One region of the Geobacillus stearothermophilus ATCC 12980 genome, then DNA from elsewhere that is predicted to be linked to it. Evidence: a T-box and tRNA genes for the amino acid it is inferred to sense, from the RefSeq annotation. Region 1 holds a T-box; the other holds one or more tRNA genes.
The links. The T-box of region 1 lies ahead of tyrS (tyrosine--tRNA ligase). A T-box ahead of a tRNA ligase gene usually reads a tRNA of that ligase, here a tRNA-Tyr.
Positions count from the first base shown of each region.

Region 2: it encodes a tRNA-Tyr, which carries the amino acid that the T-box ahead of tyrS (tyrosine--tRNA ligase) is inferred to sense. The anticodon was not compared.

Region 1 covers NZ_CP128494.1:2,200,607-2,211,614, reverse strand. The annotation lists gene QSJ10_RS11945 (bifunctional 3-deoxy-7-phosphoheptulonate synthase/chorismate mutase) at 1-161, shown strand, start outside; gene ccpA (catabolite control protein A) at 545-1,537, shown strand; partial or broken gene QSJ10_RS11935 (acetoin utilization protein AcuC) at 1,735-2,670, opposite strand; partial or broken gene QSJ10_RS11930 (penicillin-binding transpeptidase domain-containing protein) at 2,696-3,186, opposite strand; T-box leader at 3,287-3,511, shown strand; gene tyrS (tyrosine--tRNA ligase) at 3,562-4,821, shown strand; gene rpsD (30S ribosomal protein S4) at 4,868-5,470, opposite strand; gene QSJ10_RS11915 (diguanylate cyclase) at 5,803-7,638, shown strand; gene QSJ10_RS11910 (GAF domain-containing protein) at 7,693-8,169, opposite strand; gene hisJ (histidinol-phosphatase HisJ) at 8,262-9,086, opposite strand; gene ezrA (septation ring formation regulator EzrA) at 9,279-10,982, shown strand.
Region 2 covers NZ_CP128494.1:1,414,657-1,425,664, reverse strand. The annotation lists rRNA gene rrf (5S ribosomal RNA) at 215-331, shown strand; tRNA gene QSJ10_RS07670 (tRNA-Val) at 341-415, shown strand; tRNA gene QSJ10_RS07665 (tRNA-Ala) at 420-491, shown strand; tRNA gene QSJ10_RS07660 (tRNA-Leu) at 498-580, shown strand; tRNA gene QSJ10_RS07655 (tRNA-Ser) at 598-690, shown strand; tRNA gene QSJ10_RS07650 (tRNA-Thr) at 839-911, shown strand; tRNA gene QSJ10_RS07645 (tRNA-Tyr) at 922-1,003, shown strand; tRNA gene QSJ10_RS07640 (tRNA-Ile) at 1,022-1,095, shown strand; partial or broken gene QSJ10_RS07635 (MBL fold metallo-hydrolase) at 1,325-2,173, opposite strand; gene QSJ10_RS07630 (phasin family protein) at 2,354-2,653, shown strand; gene QSJ10_RS07625 (ABC1 kinase family protein) at 2,705-4,381, shown strand; gene QSJ10_RS07620 (CoA-binding protein) at 5,233-5,652, shown strand; gene parE (DNA topoisomerase IV subunit B) at 5,828-7,765, shown strand; gene parC (DNA topoisomerase IV subunit A) at 7,827-10,271, shown strand; gene QSJ10_RS07605 (MerR family transcriptional regulator) at 10,472-11,008, opposite strand, start outside.

The sequences.
Region 1 (11,008 bases):
CCAAAGCGGCCTTGGCGATCGGCGCCGACGGCGTCATGGCCGAAGTGCATCCGGACCCGGCCGTCGCCTTGTCCGATTCCGCCCAGCAAATGGACATCGCCCAATTCAACGAGTTTATGGAAGAAGTGCGCGCCTTCCAGCGCCAGTTCGTCCAAGCGTAAAGGGCAAAGGGCGGTGTGTCGGCGAAAGAAGACGTCCCATTGTGTTGGGGCGTCTTTTGTTTTTGGGGCAGTGCGAAGCAGGCTGTGGTCGAGGCGGGAAATGGAGGCCGGTTGGGTTGGCGGCATGATAGGGCAACCGAATCGCGCTGTCTGGCGGATTCCTGTTTGCGCTGATGGCCGTTGGCGCCCAGCACAAAAACACGGGGAAACGGCGGGCTTCCTTTTCATGCAATGGCGTGGTTTCGGGAAAACTATCGGTGAACGGTTTGTGAACAAACCGGCAAAAATGGTTGCGATTTCGTTGCGAGTTGGCGATAATGTATCGTATGATAGTTGTACATACATTCGGAATTTGACCGGTTGAGTGAAAAGGAGTGAAAGGAATGACCGTAACGATTTATGATGTGGCGCGGGAGGCGAACGTCTCGATGGCGACTGTTTCGCGTGTCGTGAACGGCAACCCGAACGTCAAGCCGTCGACACGAAAAAAAGTGTTGGAAGCGATCGAGCGGCTCGGCTACCGCCCGAATGCAGTGGCGCGGGGGTTGGCGAGCAAAAAAACGACGACGGTCGGGGTGATCATCCCGGATATTTCGAACATTTTCTTCGCCGAACTGGCGCGCGGCATCGAAGACATTGCAACGATGTACAAATACAACATTATTTTAAGCAACTCCGACCAAAACAAAGAAAAAGAGCTGCATTTGCTCAACACGTTGCTCGCCAAGCAAGTGGACGGCCTGTTGTTTATGGGCGGGACCATCACCGAAGAGCACGTCGCCGAATTTCAAAAATCATCGGTGCCGATCGTGCTGGCGGCGACGGTCGGGCCGGAGGAGATTCCATCGGTTAACATCGATTATGAGCAGGCGGCGTTTGAAGCGGTGACGTATTTGCTGGAAAAAGGAAACCGCCGTGTGGCGTATGTGACCGGTCCGACCGACGATCCGATCAACCAGCGGAAGTTGGCTGGCTACCGGCGCGCGTTGGAAGAGCGCGGGGTGCCATATGACGAAGAGCTGGTCGTTGAGGGCGACAATTCATACGACTCCGGCTTGGAAGCGTATGAGAAAATCGCGGAGCTTGCCGAACGACCGACGGCGGTGTTTGCCGGCACGGACGAAATGGCGCTCGGCATCATCCACAGCGCCCAAGACTATCACGTGCGCGTGCCGGAAGAGGTGGAAGTTGTCGGTTTTGACAACACAAGGCTTGCGACGATGGTGCGGCCGCGGCTGACGACCGTCGTGCAGCCGATGTACGACATCGGAGCGGTAGCGATGCGGTTGCTGACGAAGTACATGAACAAGGAGAAAGTTGACAACCATATCGTCGTCTTGCCGCACCGGCTTGAAGTGCGGGAATCGACGAAATAAGGAGCGAGGCTGATCCGAAAACGCGGAGCGTTTTCGGATCAGCCTTTTTCGCGTTTCCTCTGAACGCGCCTGCCGAGGCGCTCTCGTTTGCGTTTCCCATGCGCCGCCAACAGGCGCGAACCGGCTCGATGGCGCCCATAAAAAGCAGCCCCCTTCGCCTATTGTTTCTGAATTTGGAGGGCGGTTCGGCCGGCCGGTCACCGTGCCGGCCGCTGGCTGCGGATGAAATACAACGCTTTTTCCACCGTCTGGGCATTTTTTTCGCTGATCTCTGCTTTGCGCGGAATCGGGGGATACAAGTCATCCGGGTCGTCCCACTCAAGCGGAAGCGCGAAGGGTGAAAGCGGTTGCTAACGTTCGCGCCACTCATCTGGCGGCGGGCCGGACACATCGGCTTGTCCTGTCATCTCGAGCCAAAGGAGCGCCCATGCCCGCGGCACGACGCGCCAGATGTCATAGCCGCCGACGACGACGGCGATCCAGCGTCCGCCGCAATATTCATGTGCGATTTCGTGCGCGAGCTTCGGAATGGCGCGGTACGTTTTCATCGTCACCGACAAATGGGTGAGCGGATCGTAATAGTGGGCGTCGACGCCGTTTTGCGTCACGATGACATCCGGGCGGAAAAAGTCGGTGATTTCCCGAAGCGCGGTCGTATAGGCGGCGATCCATGATTCGTCTTCCGTGAACGCATCAACGGGAATGTTGAACGAATAGCCGTAGCCTGCGCCTAAGCCGCGCTCGTTGACATTTCCGGTCCCTGGGAACAAATAGCGCCCCGTTTCATGAATGGAAAACGTGCAAACGTTCGGATCGTCGTAAAACGCCCATTGCACTCCGTCTCCATGGTGGGCGTCCGTGTCGACGTACAACACGCGCAGTCCGTATTTCTCCCGGATGTATTGAATGGCGACCGCGCTGTCGTTGTAGACGCAAAAGCCGGACGCTTTGCCGCGGAAGCCGTGGTGCAGACCGCCTCCAAGGTTGAGCGCATGCCCGGCCGCTCCGGAAAGAACCGCGTCGACGGCGGTGAGGGTGCTGCCGACCAAAAGAGCGCTCGATTCGTGCATGTTGGGGAAAATCGGTGTATCCTCGGTGCCAAGGCCGTAGTTTTGCGCCGCCGCTTCCGATATAAATAAAAATGGCGACGGCTGGCGCGATTTTATGCAAATAGTCGATCGGATGGCGGGATCGAATTCTCATATACGTCCGAACAGCCGGGATGTTGAACGATTGCTGCAAGACATAGCGCACCGTGACGAGCCCGTGCGTTTTTCCGTCCGCGTTTTTCGGTGTATACGAACCGATCGAAAGCGACAAGTCGGGAATGATCGTCGCCGGCTGGATGACGCCCATCTCCATCGCCGGCGTGTATACTAAGAGCGGTTTCATCGTTGACCCGTTGGACCGGTGCGCCTGGGTGGCGTGGTTCAACTGCTCGCGCCCATAATCGAGGCCGCCGACGAAGCTGATGATTTTTCCCGTTTTGTTTTCGATGAGCATCGCCCTGACTTCGACCGGTTGGCGATGGAGGTCATTTTTCCTGTTTTCTTGTCTTTGGTGTAATACACATTGTCGCTTCCGTAATACGGGTAGCGGGCGGCGATGCGCTGCATTTGTTCATAAATCTTTTTGTCGATCGTCGTATAACATTGTGGAATTTTGCTGATTTTTCGCCGTTTGTGCGAAAAGCGTTAGGGTTGACAGCGAGCGCATCGCTATGGTAATAGTAATGTATATATTTCATATGAGAAAGCGATGATGGGAACAAGTAGCGGCTGCCTCCCTGGTGCAGAGAGCTGGCGGACGGTGCGAGCCAGTCCACAGGCAGGCGTGAATTACCTCCCTGAGCAGCGATGGCGAACGTTTTTGGCACCTAGTAGCCATCCGCCGGCCGGCGCCGTTATCCAAATGAGTGAGAAAGCACCATGCTTTCTAAGTAGGGTGGTACCGCGACGAACACTCGCCCCTTCATCACGGGCGGGTGTTTTCTTTTGCATGACATTTATAAAGAGGTGAAGGACATGGATTTGCTTGCGGAATTGCAATGGCGCGGGCTCGTCAACCAAACGACGGATGAAGACGGGTTGCGCAAACTGTTAAATGAGGAGCGGGTGACGCTCTACTGCGGGTTTGACCCGACGGCGGACAGTTTGCATATCGGCCACTTGGCCACCATTTTGACGATGCGCCGCTTCCAGCAGGCGGGGCACCGGCCGATCGCTCTAGTCGGCGGAGCGACGGGGTTGATCGGCGACCCGAGCGGGAAAAAAAGCGAGCGCACGCTCAATGCCAAAGAAACCGTCGAGGCATGGAGCGCGCGTATTAAAGAACAGCTCGGCCGCTTTTTAGATTTTGAAGCGGACGGCAATCCGGCGAAAATCAAAAACAACTACGACTGGATCGGGCCGCTGGATGTCATTACGTTTTTGCGCGACGTCGGCAAGCATTTCAGCGTCAACTACATGATGGCGAAAGAGTCGGTTCAATCGCGCATCGAGACGGGCATTTCATTTACCGAGTTCAGCTATATGATGCTGCAGGCATACGATTTTCTCCGCCTGTACGAGACGGAAGGATGCCGCCTGCAAATCGGCGGGAGCGACCAATGGGGCAACATCACGGCAGGGCTTGAGCTTATTCGCAAAACGAAAGGCGAGGCGCGGGCGTTTGGCTTGACGATCCCGCTTGTGACGAAAGCGGACGGCACGAAATTCGGGAAAACGGAAAGCGGCACGATTTGGCTCGACAAAGAGAAAACGTCGCCGTACGAGTTTTACCAGTTTTGGATCAACACCGATGACCGCGATGTGATCCGTTACTTGAAGTATTTTACGTTCCTGTCGAAAGAGGAAATCGAAGCGCTTGAACAAGAGCTTCGTGAGGCCCCAGAGAAGCGGGCGGCCCAAAAGACGCTTGCTGAGGAAGTGACAAAGCTCGTGCACGGCGAAGAGGCGCTCAGGCAAGCGATTCGCATTTCTGAAGCGCTCTTTAGCGGCGACATTGCCAATTTGACAGCGGCGGAAATTGAGCAAGGGTTCAAAGATGTACCGTCATTCGTTCATGAAGGAGGCGACGTTCCGCTTGTCGAGCTGCTCGTTTCTGCCGGCATTTCGCCATCGAAGCGACAAGCGCGCGAAGACATCCAAAACGGCGCCATTTACGTCAACGGCGAGCGCCTTCAAGACGTCGGAGCCATATTAACGGCTGAACACCGCCTTGAGGGGCGGTTTACGGTCATCCGCCGCGGGAAGAAAAAGTATTATTTGATTCGCTACGCCTAAGAAAAAAGATCCGAAATGCTGATGCATTTCGGATCTTTTTTGCGCCTTAACGCGAGTAGAACTCGACGATGAGCGCTTCGTTGATTTCCGCCGGCAGTTCGGAACGCTCCGGCAAGCGGGTGTACGTCCCTTCCATTTTTTCCGGATCAAACGACAAGTAATCTGGAATGTAGTTGTTCGCTTCGAGCGCTTCTTTAATCACTTGCAAGTTGCGCGATTTTTCGCGAACGGCGATCGTTTGTCCCGGTTTGACGCGGTACGACGGGATGTTGACGCGGCTGCCGTCGACCAAAATGTGGCCGTGCGTCACGAGCTGGCGGGCTTGACGGCGCGTGCGGGCCAACCCTAAGCGATAGACGAGGTTGTCTAGGCGCGATTCTAACAAAATCATGAAGTTTTCGCCGTGTTTGCCCGGCATTTTGCCTGCTTCTTCAAACGTTTTGCGGAATTGGCGTTCGTTCACGCCGTACATATGGCGCAGCTTTTGTTTTTCTTGCAGCTGCAAGCCATATTCCGACAATTTCCGCCGTTGCCCCGGACCGTGTTGGCCAGGCGGATACGGACGTTTTTGCAATTCTTTCCCCGTGCCGCTCAACGAGATGCCAAGGCGGCGGGAAATTTTCCACATTGGGCCAGTATAACGAGCCATTCGTTGCTCCTCCTTACGCTTTTATTCCCGTAAAATAAAAGCAGATGTGCGCCAACAATTATGGCCATTTTGTTTTCATGCATCCTCGCTCTCGCAGCTAAGAGTTACACGATGCACCTCGGCGGGTCGAGGAACAAAATGAACCATAAAAGTGGGCACAAAGGCTGCTATATTTTACACAAAGGCTATTATATGATTTTTAGAGGATAAAGTCAACATTTTGTTTCCCTTCTTCTCTATTTGTATGATATAATAAAAAATGCAATTTTTAGAAAAATTGTCATCCCATTCTCTTATTTGGAATGATGATGCCGGTTTGGGTGGAAAAGGCGATGAACAAGGAAGAAATGAAGCGGTATGAATCATTTAAACAAAAATTTTTCCACTGGTTTTTAGCGTTTCAGGACGATAGGCCGTTTTCGGCGGCGGCGGGCGAGTTGCTCGCGCTGCTAAAAGAAGAGCTGGCGCTCGAGCAAGCCGTTTTTTATTTGTACGACCCGGTGCGGGCTGCCTTTTATCCGGAAGCGGCCGCGGTTGGGACGCCGGACGCTAGGCCGATCGCGGCTGATGGAGAGCGGAAAGTCGCTGTTGTCGATGCCGGTGGGCCGCATATGGCGGCCCGGCTCTTTTTCATGCTTTCCGATGAGACACCGGCGATGGTCGAGCTCGTGTATCGAAAAGATGGCGGTTTTGACGAGCGGTTGTTGTGGGAGATCCGGACGGATTTGGCGCGATTGTTTCGGAAACTTAGCGCGGTGCTGCAAGGAGAGGGCGAAGAGAAACGGTATGGACAGCTGCATCACTTTGCCGCAAAAATTCATTCCTCGATGCATATCGATGTTGTGCTTGAAGAAATTATCCGCACGCTGCAAAACGTCTATCCATCATTCACCTACCACCTTCTGTTGTCGCATGACAACCATCTGCGCGGAAATTTGCCGATTAAAACGCTTGTATTGGATGAAAGGGAAAAACAGAAGGCGGCGTTGCGGGCGTTTTTGACTGGACAAGTGCAATGCGAGGTGATGGAGGCGCCGCCGCGCTCGGTGCTGTATGCCCCGATTAAAGGGGTGCAGGCGGTGTATGGGGTGATTGAAATGATCGCCCCATACGCTGCGCCATTTCCAAAACGAGAGATTCATTTTATTTCGCTGCTGGCGAGCACGGCTGGAAGTGCGCTTGAGAACGCCAAGTTGTATGAACAGTCGCGCCGGCTTGTCGCCGATTTGCAGCTGATCAACGACACAATGCGCCAATTGAACGCCCGGCCGCGGCTTCATGAAGCCATTGAGTACATGGTATCGCAAATCCAACAATCGTTCGGCGCGGATGAAGTCGGTTTTTTCTTGTTTGCCGACGGCAAGCGGGAGCTTTTGCCAGGCAGCACGCTGTTTTTTTTCGACCATCGGTCCGAGCCCTATATCGAATGGGTGGAAAAGCGGCGCCAAAGCGGAAATGACATTTTATTTGCCGGTGATGTATGCGTGTCCGCTTTCGGTTCGTTTCGTTCCATCATGGCGGCGCCGATGCAGCAAAACAAGGAAACGAAGGGACTGTGCATTGCGCTCGCCAGCGAGCCATACCGATTTACGTTTGAGATGTTTAAGCTCTTGGAATCCCTCGTTCAACATTCAACGCTGGCGTTTATGAACGCGATGCTGCGCGAAGAGTTCGAGAAGATGGTAGTCACCGATTATTTGACAAAGCTGCATACGCGCCGTTACTTGGACGAGGTGATCCAAACATCCATGGGATCCGATGCATCCGGGGCGCTCATTTTGTTTGACATTGACAACTTTAAGCAAATCAACGATGTGTACGGCCATCAAACGGGCGATAGGGTGCTCGTCCAAGTGGCTGAGACGGTGTGCGCCAACATTCGCGATGGCGATGTGGCGGCGCGTTGGGGCGGGGAAGAGCTGGCGGTGTATTTGCCGAAAGTGCCGCTGTCTGACGCCATTTCGATTGCCCGCCGCATCACAGAAAAAGTCAGAGAACAAACGATTCCGACGGTGACCGTTTCGTGCGGTGTGTCATGGTGGGAGCGCCAAGGCTGCGAGGATGCAAAACAGCTGTTCAAACGAGCCGACGCCGCGCTTTATATGGCAAAAGAGACAGGAAAAAACTGCATTTTTGTGCACGATGACGGTCATTTGTATAAGGTGTAAAAAAAGGAATCCGAGCAAGCGGATTCCTTCTTCGCGCTTGGTGCGCTTTTTTCGTCAGGCGGAAATGAGCACGCTGGCAAACTGCTCCAAGTAGCGGCGGTCGATGTCATCGAAGCGGTTTTTCACCGGGCTGTCGATGTCAAGAACGCCGATGACGCGGTCGTCTTTGATGAGTGGCACGACGATTTCCGATTGAGACGCCGCATCGCAGGCGATATGGCCCGGGAATTGGTGAACGTCTGGAACGACCACCGTCCGCCGTTTGGCGGCCGCCGTGCCGCACACTCCTTTGCCGAACGGAATGCGCACGCATGCCGGCAAGCCTTGGAACGGGCCAAGCACAAGCTCCTCGCCGTCTGCGAGGTAAAAACCGACCCAATTGATGTCGGTGAAAAACTGGTTGAGCAAGGCGGCTGCGTTCGCCAAGTTGGCGATGAAGTTGGGTTCCCCGGAAATGAGCGATTTCAGCTGTTCGATGACGAGCGCGTAATTTTCTTCGCGTGTTCCGTTGTAAGCCATGGGACGAAACATAGAACTAGCCTCCTTTTTCATCATGGTTGGAGCAGGACTCTGGCCTCAACATCCAGCAGGATGCAAGCAGGGAAATGGCTGATTCGCCTATTTTATGACGGCTGCGGGCGGTTGTCAACCGAAAGCGCCTCGCGGTCCATCCTCTCCCGTCCTTGGTGCAAGTCGGCGGCGCGATGGGCGTCGGATCCGTAGACGATTGGGATGCCCCGCCGCCGCGCCTCGGCGATCACGCCGCCCGGCGGATACGGCTCAAGGCAGAGTGGTTTGGCGGCGCCGGCGCCGTTGTAGTCCAATTCATAGCCGAACTGCTTGATGTCATCGAGAATGGAAACAATCCACTCATCCATTGGTTCCAAGCATGGGAAACGGCGTTGGAACTTGCGCACAAGCGTCATATGGCCGATACGTCTCGGTTTGTAGCGGCCAAGCTCCGTGCGGATCGATTGCAGCACTGTTTCGTAGTAGGCGCGGTGGACGCGTTCGACCGATCCGAACAAGCGGACGATGTCGGCGAACATATCTTCGCTGTAATCAAGGCATACATATTGCCCTTCGTAGGCCAAAAAGTGAACCGATAAAATGCTGTCGTCAAGCAGCGGGCCGACCTCGTCGAGCAGGCGGGTTGTTTCTTCCTCAAAGCCAGGAATAAAATCGACTTCGAGCCCGACACGGATGGCAATGTCGTTTCGGTAGCGGGTTTTCACCTCAGCGACGGCGTGCAAATAGCGCTCAAGCTGGCTAAGCTTCATCGAACAGTCCTGGTTGGGCGTTGGATCGATAAACCGCTCAGGAAGCGGGGCATGCTCCGTAAAGGAAATGTCGGTATAGCCCAGTTCGATCGCGCGCTCTACATAGGCCTCAAGCGGATCTTGGCTTCCGTGCGGACAAAACGGCGTATGAATATGCCCGTCGCGCATGATCGATTTTCCTCCTTTCTTCATGTATCATAGAAAAAATAGTGAAGATTCTTGTAAAAAAAATAAAAATTTTGGTCAAAAAATGTCGTTAACATGGTATCATAAAAACATTGAAAAACATATATTTTTGTCTTCCCCGCTATTTTCGTTTGTTCGATAGAAGTAGCTTGAATGCAAGGAGGGCATCAGCGGATGGGAATGGCATGGATCGTTCTGCTCCTCGGATCGGGGGCAATCATATATAATCATGTGTACCGAAAGCGGATGTACCGGGAAATCGATCGGCTCGAGGAATGGAAAATCAACTTGATGAACCGGCCGGTACCGGATGAGCTGGCGAAAGTGAAACAGCTGAATATGACAGGGGAGACGGAGCAGCTGTTTGAACGATGGCGCCAGCAATGGGACGACATTGTGGCAGTGAAGCTGCCGAATGTGGAAGAACAGCTGTTTGACGCGGAGCGGCTGCTCGACAAATACCGCTACCGGCAGGCGCGCCGGCTGCTTGGGCAGATCGCCGACGGATTGCGTCGTCTTGAGGAAGAAGTGCATGAAATCATTCATGAAGTGAATGAGTTGATCGGCAGCGAGGAACAAAGCCGGGCGGAGATCGAGGAGCTGCGTGCGGCTCACCGGGAAGCGAAAAAGACGCTGCTTGCTTACCGTTATACGTTCGGTTCGGCTGCCGACTTGCTTGACGTCCGTTTAACGGAAGCGGAAAAGCAGTTTCAGCGGTTTGCCGAATTGACGGAAGCCGGCAACTATTTGGCGGCGCGCGATGTGGTTCTGACACTGAAGGAAGAGCTCGGCCGGCTCACAGCCATGATGGAAGATATTCCTAAACTTCTTGGCGAATGCCAAACGTCGTTGCCAGCTCAGCTCGCTGAGTTGGCTGATGGCTATCGAGAGATGGAAGAGCGCGGATACATCCTTGACCATTTGCACATGGAGCGCACGCTTCAGGAAAAACGGGAAAAAATCGAGCAATGTCTGGCCATGATCCATGAGCTGCGCATCGAAGAAGCGAAGCAGATTGTCGCTGAGCTGAAAGAAGAGATCGACGCGCTCTACGATTTGCTCGAAAACGAAGTGCTCGCGCATCAATATGTGCAAACGGAAATGCCGCGCCTCAGCGGCATGCTTCAGGAGCTCGCCGCCGAGGCGAAGGAAACCGAGGCCGAGGCGCTGTTCGTCCAGCAAAGCTACCATTTGGCGCCAAGCGACCTCGAAAAGTACCGGAGCATCGAAAAGCAGCTGCACCAGTTGCAAAAGCGGTTTTTTCTCATTCAAGACCGCGTTGCCGAGGCGAAAACAGCGTATTCGCTCCTGAAAGAGGAGCTTGAGCAGCTTGTGTCTCAGATCGACCTCATGAAGGAAGAGCATGAACAGTTTCGAACGATGCTGCAGACGCTGCGCAAAGACGAATTGATCGCCCGCGAAAAGCTTGACGGCATGAGAAAAACATTGGCCGAGGCTCTCCGCCTTGTGCAAAAAAGCCGGCTGCCGGGGCTGCCTGAACCGTATGCGCTTGAATTGGCGGAAGCGAGACGCAGCTTGCAAGCCGTTGCCGCGCGTCTTGAAGAAAAGCCGCTTGACATGCCGGCGGTCGACCAAGCGTTGGAGGAGGCGAAAGCGGCTGTGGAACGGTTGTATGAGCGGACGGTGGAAATGATCGAACAGGCGACGCTGGCGGAGCGGACGATTCAATACGGCAACCGCTACCGCCGCCGCTATCCAGCGGTCCGCAAAGGGCTGGAAGAAGCCGAATTTTTATTTCGCCATTATGATTATGAGGAGGCGCTCCGGCAGGCGGTGGCGGCCGTTGAAGAAGTCGAGCCGGGCGCGTTTGACCGTGTGCAGAAATTATGGCAGGAGGATAACAGCCGCGAACAGTGATAAACCACCCGATCACGAGTATTGAT
Region 2 (11,008 bases), 790 kb from region 1:
TCTTCTTTATTATACGCGTATAAAGAAGGGGATGACAAGAACTTTAGAGAAAGGGACAGTGAAGATCGAAAAAAATGAAAAAGAGGGTTGACTCTTTCATTTTTTTATAGTAAATTTTACATTGTCGTTCCGATTCTGAAGGAACTGAAATATAAAGATACAAAAAAACTTGACAAAGTTTTGGATTGCTTTATAATAGAAATCGTCGCCATTGCCTAGTGGTGATAGCGGAGGGGAAACACCCGTTCCCATCCCGAACACGGAAGTTAAGCCCTCCAGCGCCGATGGTAGTTGGGGCCAGCGCCCCTGCAAGAGTAGGTCGCTGCTAGGCAAACAACGTGGAGTATTAGCTCAGCGGGAGAGCACCACGTTGACAGCGTGGGGGTCACTGGTTCGATCCCAGTATACTCCACCATCATGGGGCGTTAGTTCAGGGGGAGAACGCTTCGCTGGCAGCGAAGAGGTCAGGGGTTCAAATCCCCTACGCTCCATTGTATGCGGTCGTGGCGGAATGGCAGACGCGCTAGGTTGAGGGCCTAGTGGGGGCAACCCCGTGGAGGTTCAAGTCCTCTCGACCGCATCGCTCCAAACAGTTATGGAGGAGTACCCAAGTCTGGCTGAAGGGGTCGGTTTCGAAAACCGATAGGGGTGTCACAGCCCGCGGGGGTTCGAATCCCTCCTCCTCCGCCATAAATATTGACTTAGCTCAATTGGTAGAGACGAGCACCTGCTTCGTCGAGTCGGCTTCGAGTTGTCCCGACGCATCCAGCGTCTTCGAATTGGCTGGGAGAGGAAGGGACACAACAGAAGCCAAGGAGTCACGGTCTACTTCTATCATGCCGACTTAGCTCAATTGGTAGAGCAACTGAATCGTAATCAGTAGGTTGCGGGTTCGAGTCCTGCAGTCGGCATCACGATTACGGAGGGGTAGCGAAGTGGCTAAACGCGGCGGACTGTAAATCCGCTCCCTTTGGGTTCGGCGGTTCGAATCCGTCCCCCTCCATTTTTATTTCTTATAAGCGGGCCTATAGCTCAGCTGGTTAGAGCGCACGCCTGATAAGCGTGAGGTCGGTGGTTCAAGTCCACTTAGGCCCATCACTTATGATGGACGACAAGAATGATTCTTGTCGTCTTTTTTGCGTTGTCGCTAAAGGCATAATGTGCTCTACCATCTCCATGGAGAATCCTCTGACTTTCACATGTCAACGAAAGGGTGCCCCCGTTCAGACACCCTCCCTTGGTTTTTACTTGAAAGTGGTTTTAGCAGAGAAACTTCCGCTTCAAACAAAACTAGAAGCCGTTCACGGAACGATAGTCCGTTTGCCTAATGGACGTACTTCCCATAATCAGGGGTAGCGATACGGTCAAAATTACGGGCGAGTTTTGTCAACCCTTCACGCAGCTCTTTGCCGGCGACAGGAGCACCGTGTCCGGTGATGGCGACTGACGGAAAGAGTGCGGCTAACTTGCGCACCGACTCGCGGGCGGCGCGCCAATCGATGGTATAATAGCGCGGCGGGCCGCTGATTTCGATTTGTTGGGTCAACACTTTATACAGTGAATCTTGGCGGACGGTGACGAACGCGTCGCCGGCGATTAAAGCGGCGTCGCGCGGCCGAAATAACGAAATGTGGCCTGGCGTGTGCCCCGGTGTGTGGATCCAGTGGAACTCCGGCAAGTGCGGAACAGTGCCGTCCTCTGGCAGCGGATGAACGCGATCGCCCAGTTGAATCGGTTCATTTGGGAAAAACGGTGATATTTTGGCGATGAAGCCGCCCTCGACGGAAGCGTCAGGTTCAGGATAGCTCGCCTTTCCAGTCAAATACGGCAGTTCAGCCGGATGGGCATACACCGGGACATTCCAATGCTTGACAAGCTCAACAATCGCTCCAACGTGGTCAAAATGGCCGTGGGTTAAAACAATGGCTTGCGGGCGGCTGCCGCTGCCAAAGCGGTCTTCCACGACTGAAACAATGTCATCGGCTGATCCCGGCATGCCAGCGTCGACTAATACAAACGCGCGGTCATCCGGGCGGCCGACAAGACAAATGTTCACGATTTGGATCGTATGGCATTACAAATCGGGCAGCACGCTGACTCCGAGGCCGCTCGCTGCTGACATCGCAGGTATGAAACGATAGTCTTCTCCGTAGTGCAGTTGTTCCTCTGCCATGGGAACTCCCTCCTTGCACGAATGGATAGCCCATCGATAGGATTCCTTATCGAGAAGTGGGATATGCAACGCTAGGTTCGAACGGAAAACACCTTCCGCATTTTCCTCTTTGGCCGCTTGCTCGACATGCCCCGCCAAATAATGGTACTATAAAGGAAAGAAGGAAAGGAGGAAAACAGGATGAGCATTTTGAAAAAAGGATTGGCGTTCGGGCTTGGGCTTGCGATCGCCAGCAAAGAACAAGCGGAAAAATTGATCGATGAGTTGGTCAAAAAAGGAGAGTTGTCGCTTGATGAATCGAAGGAAGTGATCGATCAATGGAAGCAGCAAACCGAAGCGCGGAAAGCGGAAGTACAGCGGCTTGTACGCGAGCAAATCAAGCAGGTGATCGATAAACTCGACTTGGCGACGAAAGAAGACGTGCGGCAGCTCGAGGAGCGAATCCGCCGTCTTGAAGAAAAGGAACAAAGCGGGCAGTAAACCGATGCGGCCTGTCCGCTCGCTTTTTACCGCCTTAGGAGAGATGTCTCGATGATCGGAAAACGGGTGCGCCATATCGGAAGGTACCACGAAATCGCCGCCTCCTTGCTTCGGCACGGATTCGGGATGATCGTCGATGAGCTCGGCTTTTCGTCGTTTCTTTCGTTGCCGCCGCGATGGAGAGCGGAGCAAGGGAAAAAGGAAGGAAAAACGGTTGGGGAGCGGCTCCGCCTTGTGCTCGAGGAGCTCGGCCCGACGTTCGTGAAGCTCGGGCAAATTGCCAGCACACGGCCGGATTTGATTCCCGCTCCGATCATCAGTGAGCTCGAAAAGCTGCAAGACCAAGTTCCGCCGTTTCCGTTTGCCGATGTCCGCCGGATTGTCGAAGCGGAGTTTGGAAGTTCGCTGGAAACACTCTTTCGTTCATTTGAGGAAATGCCGCTCGCTGCCGCTTCGCTTGGACAAGTGCACCGGGCGGTTCTTCCTTCCGGACAGGCCGTGGCGGTGAAAGTGCAGCGCCCGCACATCGTTGCGCGGGTGGAGACGGATCTGGAAATTTTGCAAGATTTGGCCGTGCTGGCGGAACGCCGTCTCGATTGGGCGGCAACTTACCAATTGTCTGAGATTGTCGATGAACTGGCGCGTTCATTACGGCAGGAGCTGGATTATACAGTCGAGGCGCGCCATGCGGAACGGTTTGCACGGCAGTTTGCCGGCGATTCGTCGGTGTATGTCCCGAAGGTGTTTTGGGATTATACGACGAAAACAGTGCTCACGATGGAATATGTCGAAGGGATCAAACTCGGGGAGATCGAGCGGTTGAAAGCGAACGGTCACTCCTTAAAAACGATCGCCGAGCGTTTGGCTGAAGCAACCTTTCAACAAATGTTTGAGCATGGATTTTTTCATGGCGACCCTCATCCTGGCAATGTATTTGTTCTTGACGATGGAACGCTTTCCTTCATTGACTTTGGCTTGATGGGCCGCCTTCGACCTCATGTCAAACTTCATCTTTCTTCACTCATCATCGCCTTAATGCGGCAAAACACGGATGGGGTGTTGGGTGCGATTTACGGTTTAGGAATTGTTCCTGACGGAGTCGATGAAGGAAAATTGCGCGATGATATTGACGAGTTGCGGGAGAAATACTACCGCGTCCCGCTCGGTGAGATCAGTCTTGGGGAAGCCGTCGAGGATTTGCTTTCGGTGGCATTTCGCCATGGCATTCGCATCCTAAGCGATTTGACGCTGTTAGGGAAAGCGCTGTTGACGGTCGAAGGGGTGGTGGAAATGCTTGATCCGCAGTTTCGCATCATGGATGTGGCCGAACCGTTTGGGCGGAAGCTGTTGAAAGACCGTCTTCGGCCTGACCGGGTGGCGGAAACGGCGTGGAAACGGATTTTCGACTACGGTGAATGGCTGCTTCGCTTGCCGGACAGCGTAAAGGAATGGACGAAAATGATGCGGCATGGCAAGCTTCGATTGGAAATCACGGCGCCTGATTTGGAAACGCTGCTAAAGAAGCTCGATCAGATTACGAACCGACTGTCCATTAGCATCGTTCTTCTTTCGTGGAGCATCGTCATGGCTGGCATGATGATCGCTTCATCGTTCGGACGGCAGTCGATGCTGCTATGGAAAATTCCTGCTGTTGAAATCGGATTAGGTGTGTCCGCTTTTCTTTTTGGTTGGCTGCTTTACTCGATTTTTCGTTCGGGAAAGTTTTAGCGTTTGTTGCACAATGATCTCTTTGTTCAGAAATTCTTGAAAGGTTGATGCAGTCCGATCGATGGAAGGTGTCCCAAAAACAGCGGGACACCTTTTTTCATCCATCATCCATTTGCGCGAAGCACGTTTGTTAAGCCATGCTAGGCAGCCTGATGGAGAGGAAAGCCGGTGAGGGCGCGGGAATAAATGCCATGCTTTGGATTATACTATATAGACTCTCATGACAAAAAAATTTCGTCACCATCAGAAGGATGAAAAGACCTCCTATGTTGAATTTTACAACTTTACACATTTTGGAGTTCGGGTATTTTCAGGATAGATGCAATTTGAAGATTTACCATTTGTAGCTTTTATCGACTGTCAGGCGACCGAACAACGCCGCTTCACAGACCCATATATGGGTCTGTGAAGCAGGTGGTTGTTCGGTCTTCCGTCACGCCTTGGCGTGACGGGGCAAGCCTATGGCTTGCCTTCGACAGTCGAAAATGGACAAACCGCTTTTCCGTCAAGGATATGTTAAACTTCTTCGTTGCATCTATATAACAGTGCTGTCAAGGACAGCGTTTAGGGAGTGGGAAATAAATCGTCCCCAAAACGCGCGCTCTCCGCTTGCGGCTTCCTCATTCCGCTACGGGCGATGGGGATGGATTGTCGTCCACCTCATGGCCATGACGACTGTTTTTTTAGCGGGCGTGTATGCGGGATGGGGCCTGCGTATAAGCGGCTTGTAGCCAAAACCGAAATGGAGCTGTTTTAAAAAGGGCTAAACCATTTTCTGTCTCATAGAAGGATTTTTCTTTCTCGATCGCGAAACAAGTACTGCAAAACCAAAGAGGGAAGGAGAGAACCCGATGCCCATTGTCAACCCAAGCCGGGAAGAAATCGGCGACATTTTGTGCAAGGCGAAGCGGATTGCCGTTGTCGGCTTGTCCAACAATCCCGAGCGCGAGTCGTATATGGTGGCGAAGGCGATGAAAGACGCCGGATACGAAATCATTCCGGTTAATCCGATGATCGAGGAATGGGAAGGCATTCCAGCGGTCGACAAACTGACGGATATCGAAGGACATGTCGATATCGTCGATGTGTTTCGCCGTTCCGAACATTTACCGGAGCTCGCCCGCGAGTTTGTGCAAATCGATGCGGACGTATTTTGGGCGCAGCTTGGCGTCGTCAATGAAGAAGCATACGCGTTTTTAAAGGAAAAAGGCTATACGGTGATTATGGATCGCTGCATTAAAGTAGAACACGCGCTCACGAAACGCCCGTAACAGGCAAAGCGCGCCATTGACGAAACGGCCATCTTCTCTAAGATGGTCCTTTCGTTTTTCAGGCGCCGTTGTCCGATTTTGTCAAGCGGTGTCAAAAGACAATGGACAGCTGGTCATTTTATGATACAATAAAACAGAAACAGATGTTCTTGTTTTGGCAGAAAGGGGTGGGCTTGTGGCAAAGCAAGCGATACATGACTATAACGAAGATGCCATTCAAGTGTTAGAAGGGCTTGAGGCGGTGAGGAAGCGGCCGGGGATGTACATCGGCAGCACCGACAGCCGCGGGTTGCATCATCTTGTTTATGAAATCGTCGACAACTCGGTCGATGAAGCGTTGGCCGGATATGGAAATTACATTTTGGTGCAAATACATAAAGACAACAGCATCACCGTCCTTGATGAAGGGCGCGGCATGCCGGTTGGGATGCATAAACTTGGCAAGCCGACGCCGGAGGTCATTTTGACGGTGCTCCATGCCGGGGGCAAGTTCGGCCAGGGCGGCTATAAAACGAGCGGCGGCCTGCACGGGGTCGGGGCTTCGGTTGTCAACGCTTTGTCGGAATGGCTCGTCGTCACGATCCACCGCGATGGCTTCATGTACCGCCAACGGTTTGAGCATGGCGGCAGGCCGGTGACAACGCTTGAAAAAATCGGGACGACGGACAAAACCGGGACGATCATTCACTTTAAGCCGGATCCGACGATTTTCAGCACAACGGTGTTCAATTACGAAACCTTGAGTGAACGGCTGCGCGAGTCGGCGTTTTTGTTAAAAGGGCTGAAAATTGAGCTCGTTGACGAACGGACCGGCATGCGGGAGGTGTTCCATTACGAAAACGGGATTGAAGCGTTTGTGGCCTATTTGAATGAGGAGAAAGATGTGCTCCACCCGGTTGTGTATTTTTCTGGTGAGCAAAACGGCATTGAGGTCGAGTTTGCGTTTCAGTTCCATGATGGTTACTCGGAAAACGTCTTGTCATTTGTCAACAACGTGCGCACAAAAGACGGCGGGACGCATGAAGCCGGGGCGAAAACGGCGATGACGCGCGTCTTTAACGAATACGCCCGCCGCGTCGGCTTGCTTAAGGAAAAGGATAAAAATTTAGAAGGAACGGATATTCGCGAAGGGCTGTCGGCGATCGTCTCGGTGCGCATCCCGGAGCATTTGCTTCAGTTTGAAGGGCAGACGAAAGGCAAGCTCGGGACGAGCGAGGCGCGTTCAGCCGTCGATGCGGTTGTTTCCGAGCAATTGACGTACTTTTTGCAAGAAAATCCGGACGTGAGCACGATGCTCATCAAAAAAGCGATCCGGGCGTACCAAGCGCGCGAAGCGGCCCGCAAAGCGCGCGAAGAGGCGAGAAGCGGCAAAAAGCGGAAAGGGAAAGAGGCGCTCTTAAGCGGCAAGCTGACGCCGGCGCAAGGGCGCAATCCGCAAAAAAACGAGCTGTATTTGGTCGAAGGCGATTCGGCGGGCGGTTCGGCGAAACAAGGGCGCGACCGCCGCTTCCAGGCGGTCCTTCCGCTACGCGGGAAAGTCATCAACACGGAAAAGGCGAAGCTTGGCGATATTTTGAAAAACGAGGAAATCAATACGATCATCCACGCCATCGGCGGCGGCGTCGGCGCTGATTTTTCGCTCGATGATGTCAACTACGACAAAGTGATCATTATGACCGACGCCGACACGGACGGCGCCCATATTCAAGTGCTGCTTTTGACGTTTTTTTACCGCTACATGCGTCCGCTCATTGAAGCGGGAAAAGTGTACATCGCCTTGCCGCCGCTTTATAAAATCAGCAAAAAAAGCGGCAAAAAGGAAGTCATCGAATACGCATGGACGGATGAGCAATTGCGGGAAATCACGAAACGAATGGGCCGCGGCTATACGATTCAGCGCTACAAAGGGCTTGGCGAAATGAACGCCGATCAATTGTGGGAAACGACGATGAATCCGGAAACGCGCACGTTGATCCGCGTGCGCATTGAAGATGCGGCTCGCGCCGAGCGGCGGGTGACGACACTGATGGGCGATAAAGTCGAGCCGCGCCGCAAATGGATTGAAACGCATGTTGCCTTTGGGCTTGAGGAAGAGCCAGGGTGGATCGGCTGATGGCGGCGCGAAAAGACGCCGCCATGATTGCGCCGATGTCTTGTAGGAAAGGAGAGGTATGATGGCAGAGCGATTGTTGGAATTGCCGTTAGAAGACGTGCTTGGCGACCGCTTCGGCCGCTACAGCAAATACATCATCCAAGACCGGGCGCTGCCCGATGCGCGCGACGGGCTGAAGCCCGTGCAGCGCCGCATTTTGTATGCGATGTACATCGATGGCAACACGGCCGATAAACCGTTTCGTAAGGCGGCGAAAACGGTTGGGAACGTGATCGGCAATTTTCATCCGCATGGCGACTCGTCAGTGTACGAGGCGATGGTGCGGATGAGCCAAGAGTGGAAGCTGCGCAACGTGCTGATTGAAATGCATGGCAACAATGGCAGCCTCGACGGCGACCCGCCGGCGGCGATGCGCTACACGGAAGCGCGCTTGTCGGCGATCGCCGCTGAGTTATTGCGCGACATTGACAAGCAAACGGTCGCGTTTGTGCCGAACTTTGACGATACGACGGAGGAGCCGACCGTCTTGCCGGCGATGTTTCCGAACTTGTTGGTGAATGGCTCGACCGGGATTTCGGCCGGCTATGCGACCGACATTCCGCCGCATGCGCTCGGCGAGGTGATCGATGCTGTCCTGATGCGGATTGACCGGCCGGATTGCACGGTTGAGGAGCTGATGACCGTCCTTCCCGGCCCTGATTTTCCGACCGGCGGCATCATCCAGGGGAAAGACGGCATCCGCAAGGCGTATGAGACCGGCCGCGGGAAAATCATCATCCGCGCCAAAGCCGCCATCGAGCAGGCGAGAGGCGGGAAAAAGCAGATTGTCATCACGGAGTTGCCGTATGAAGTGAACAAGGCGAATTTGGTGAAAAAAATTGACGAGCTTCGTTTGGACAAAAAGCTCGACGGCATTGCTGACGTCCGCGATGAAACGGACCGGAACGGGCTGTCGATCGTCATCGAGCTGAAAAAAGACGCCGATGCCGAGGCGATCCTTAACTATTTATACAAAAACACCGATTTGCAAGTGCCATACAGCTTCAACATGGTGGCGATCCATGAACGCCGGCCGAAGCTGATGAGCTTGCCGGAGCTGTTGGATGCCTACATCGCCCACCGGAAGGACGTCGTCACGAACCGTTCGCATTTTGAGCTCAAAAAAGCGAACGAGCGGAAGCATATTGTCGACGGGTTGATCAAAGCGCTCTCGATTTTGGATGAGGTGATCGCGACGATTCGGGCGTCGAGTGACAAGCGCGATGCGAAAGATCGGCTGATGGCAGGCTACGGGTTCACCGAGGCGCAAGCGGAAGCGATCGTGACGCTTCAGCTTTACCGGCTGACAAACACCGATATCGCCGCGCTTCGGCAGGAAGCGGAAGAGCTCGACAAAACGATCGCCGAGCTGAGCGCGGTGTTGGCCGATGAGAACAAGCTGTTGTCGGTCATTAAAAAAGAATTGAAGGCCATGAAAAAGCAATATGCTGACGAGCGGCGGACGGCGATTGAAGAGGAGATCGAAGAGCTGAAAGTGAACGTTGAAGCGCTCATTCCGGCTGAAGATGTGATCGTGACCGTGACAAAGGAAGGATACGTGAAACGAACGAGCTACCGTTCGTACAGCGCATCGAACGGTCAGGACATCGGCATGAAGGAGACCGACCGTCTGCTCGCCCAGCTCGAGATGAATACGACCGATGTGCTCTTGCTGTTCACCCGCCGCGGCTATTATTTGTATTGCCCGGTTCATACGCTGCCGGACATCCGCTGGAAAGAGGTCGGCCAGCATATTTCAAGCTTGATTCCGCTGGAACGCGACGATGAGCTCATCGCCGCTGTCCCTGTTTCCTCGTTTGAGACGGACGAACAGCTCGTCTTCGTCACGAGGCAAGGGATGGTGAAACGGACCGAGCTTTCCCAATACCAAGTGCAGCGCTACACGCGCCCGCTTGTTGCGGTCCATGTGAAAGACGATGATGAGGTCGCCGCCGTCTATGCGACGGACGGCCGCGGCCTCCTTTGGCTGGCGACGCATGATGGCTATGCACTTTTGTTTGCCGAAGAAGAAATCAGCCTGGTCGGCGTGCGCGCTGCTGGGGTGAAAGGGATTCAACTAAAAGAAGGAGACTTTGTCGCCGCCGCCTGCCCGCTTCGCCCTGAAGACCGCGGTTTTCTCGTTGTCGCGACGCAGCGCGGGGCGGTGAAAAAAATGGCGCTAGGCGAGTTTGAGCCATCCTCGCGCGCCAAGCGGGGTGTGCGAATCGTGCGCGAAGTGAAATCAAACCCGCACTGCGTGGCCGGAGCGGTTTTGGTCGGCGAGAGCGAGGGGACGGTCGGGCTGCGGACGGAAAAAGGGGCGACGGAGATGGTGGAGACTGCGTCGCTTCGCTTGTCGGACCGCTACGCCACCGGCTCGTTTGTCATCGATACGGATGAAGCGGGAGCAGTGGTGGACGTCTGGAAAGAACCGGCGAAGGGGATTGGCAAAGGAGAAGAAGGATGAGGGCGGACCGTTCGGATGTGCCTGCCGGTCGGCGCGCGTTGTTTGAGGGCGGAAAACCGCGGGCGAAAGCCCCGCGCTTTCAAACCAACGCTTGTTTGCCGCCAAGTCCATGTTGGAGATTGATCAACAAAATAGGGAACGAAAAAGGGCGCTCCTTTTCATGGAGCCCCTTTTTCGATTGCGGCCTTTCCATTCGGGAATTACCAAAACTTCCACCATTTGTTCGTCCGGGAGCGGCCGGCGTTGGTGTTGGCTGCTGTTTGCCGAAAGGAAAGCACCAGTTCCCGGAAAGCTTTTTCCCGCTCGATAATGCGCTGTTCGAGCTGTTTTCGCTCCTGTTCTTGCCTTGCTTTTTCTTCGTGACAAAAGGCGACGACCGTTTCCAAATGTTCGTGCAGCTGCTCGGTTTTTTGCTGCCACGCTTCTTGGTAGTCTTGAAGGGAGCGGCGCACGGTTTCCGCCGCAGCGCTCGTCTGCTCGCCGAGGTGGTCGAGTTGCCCTTTGACCTCCCTCATCGCCTGTTGGATGGTGTCGGCTGCCTCGCGCTTGACGGCGTCGACGAGCTCGTCTTTTACGCGGGCGACGAGCTGTTCTGCTATGTACGGGGCCCCATGGCGCAACAAACGGGGCACGTCAATAATTTCCCCTTCCATCACATCGGGTTCCACCGGAGCAGGTGGATCGGCGGGCCGCCCGTTCATCTGGGTGATGAGATCCGCGATTTCGCGCGGATGGCG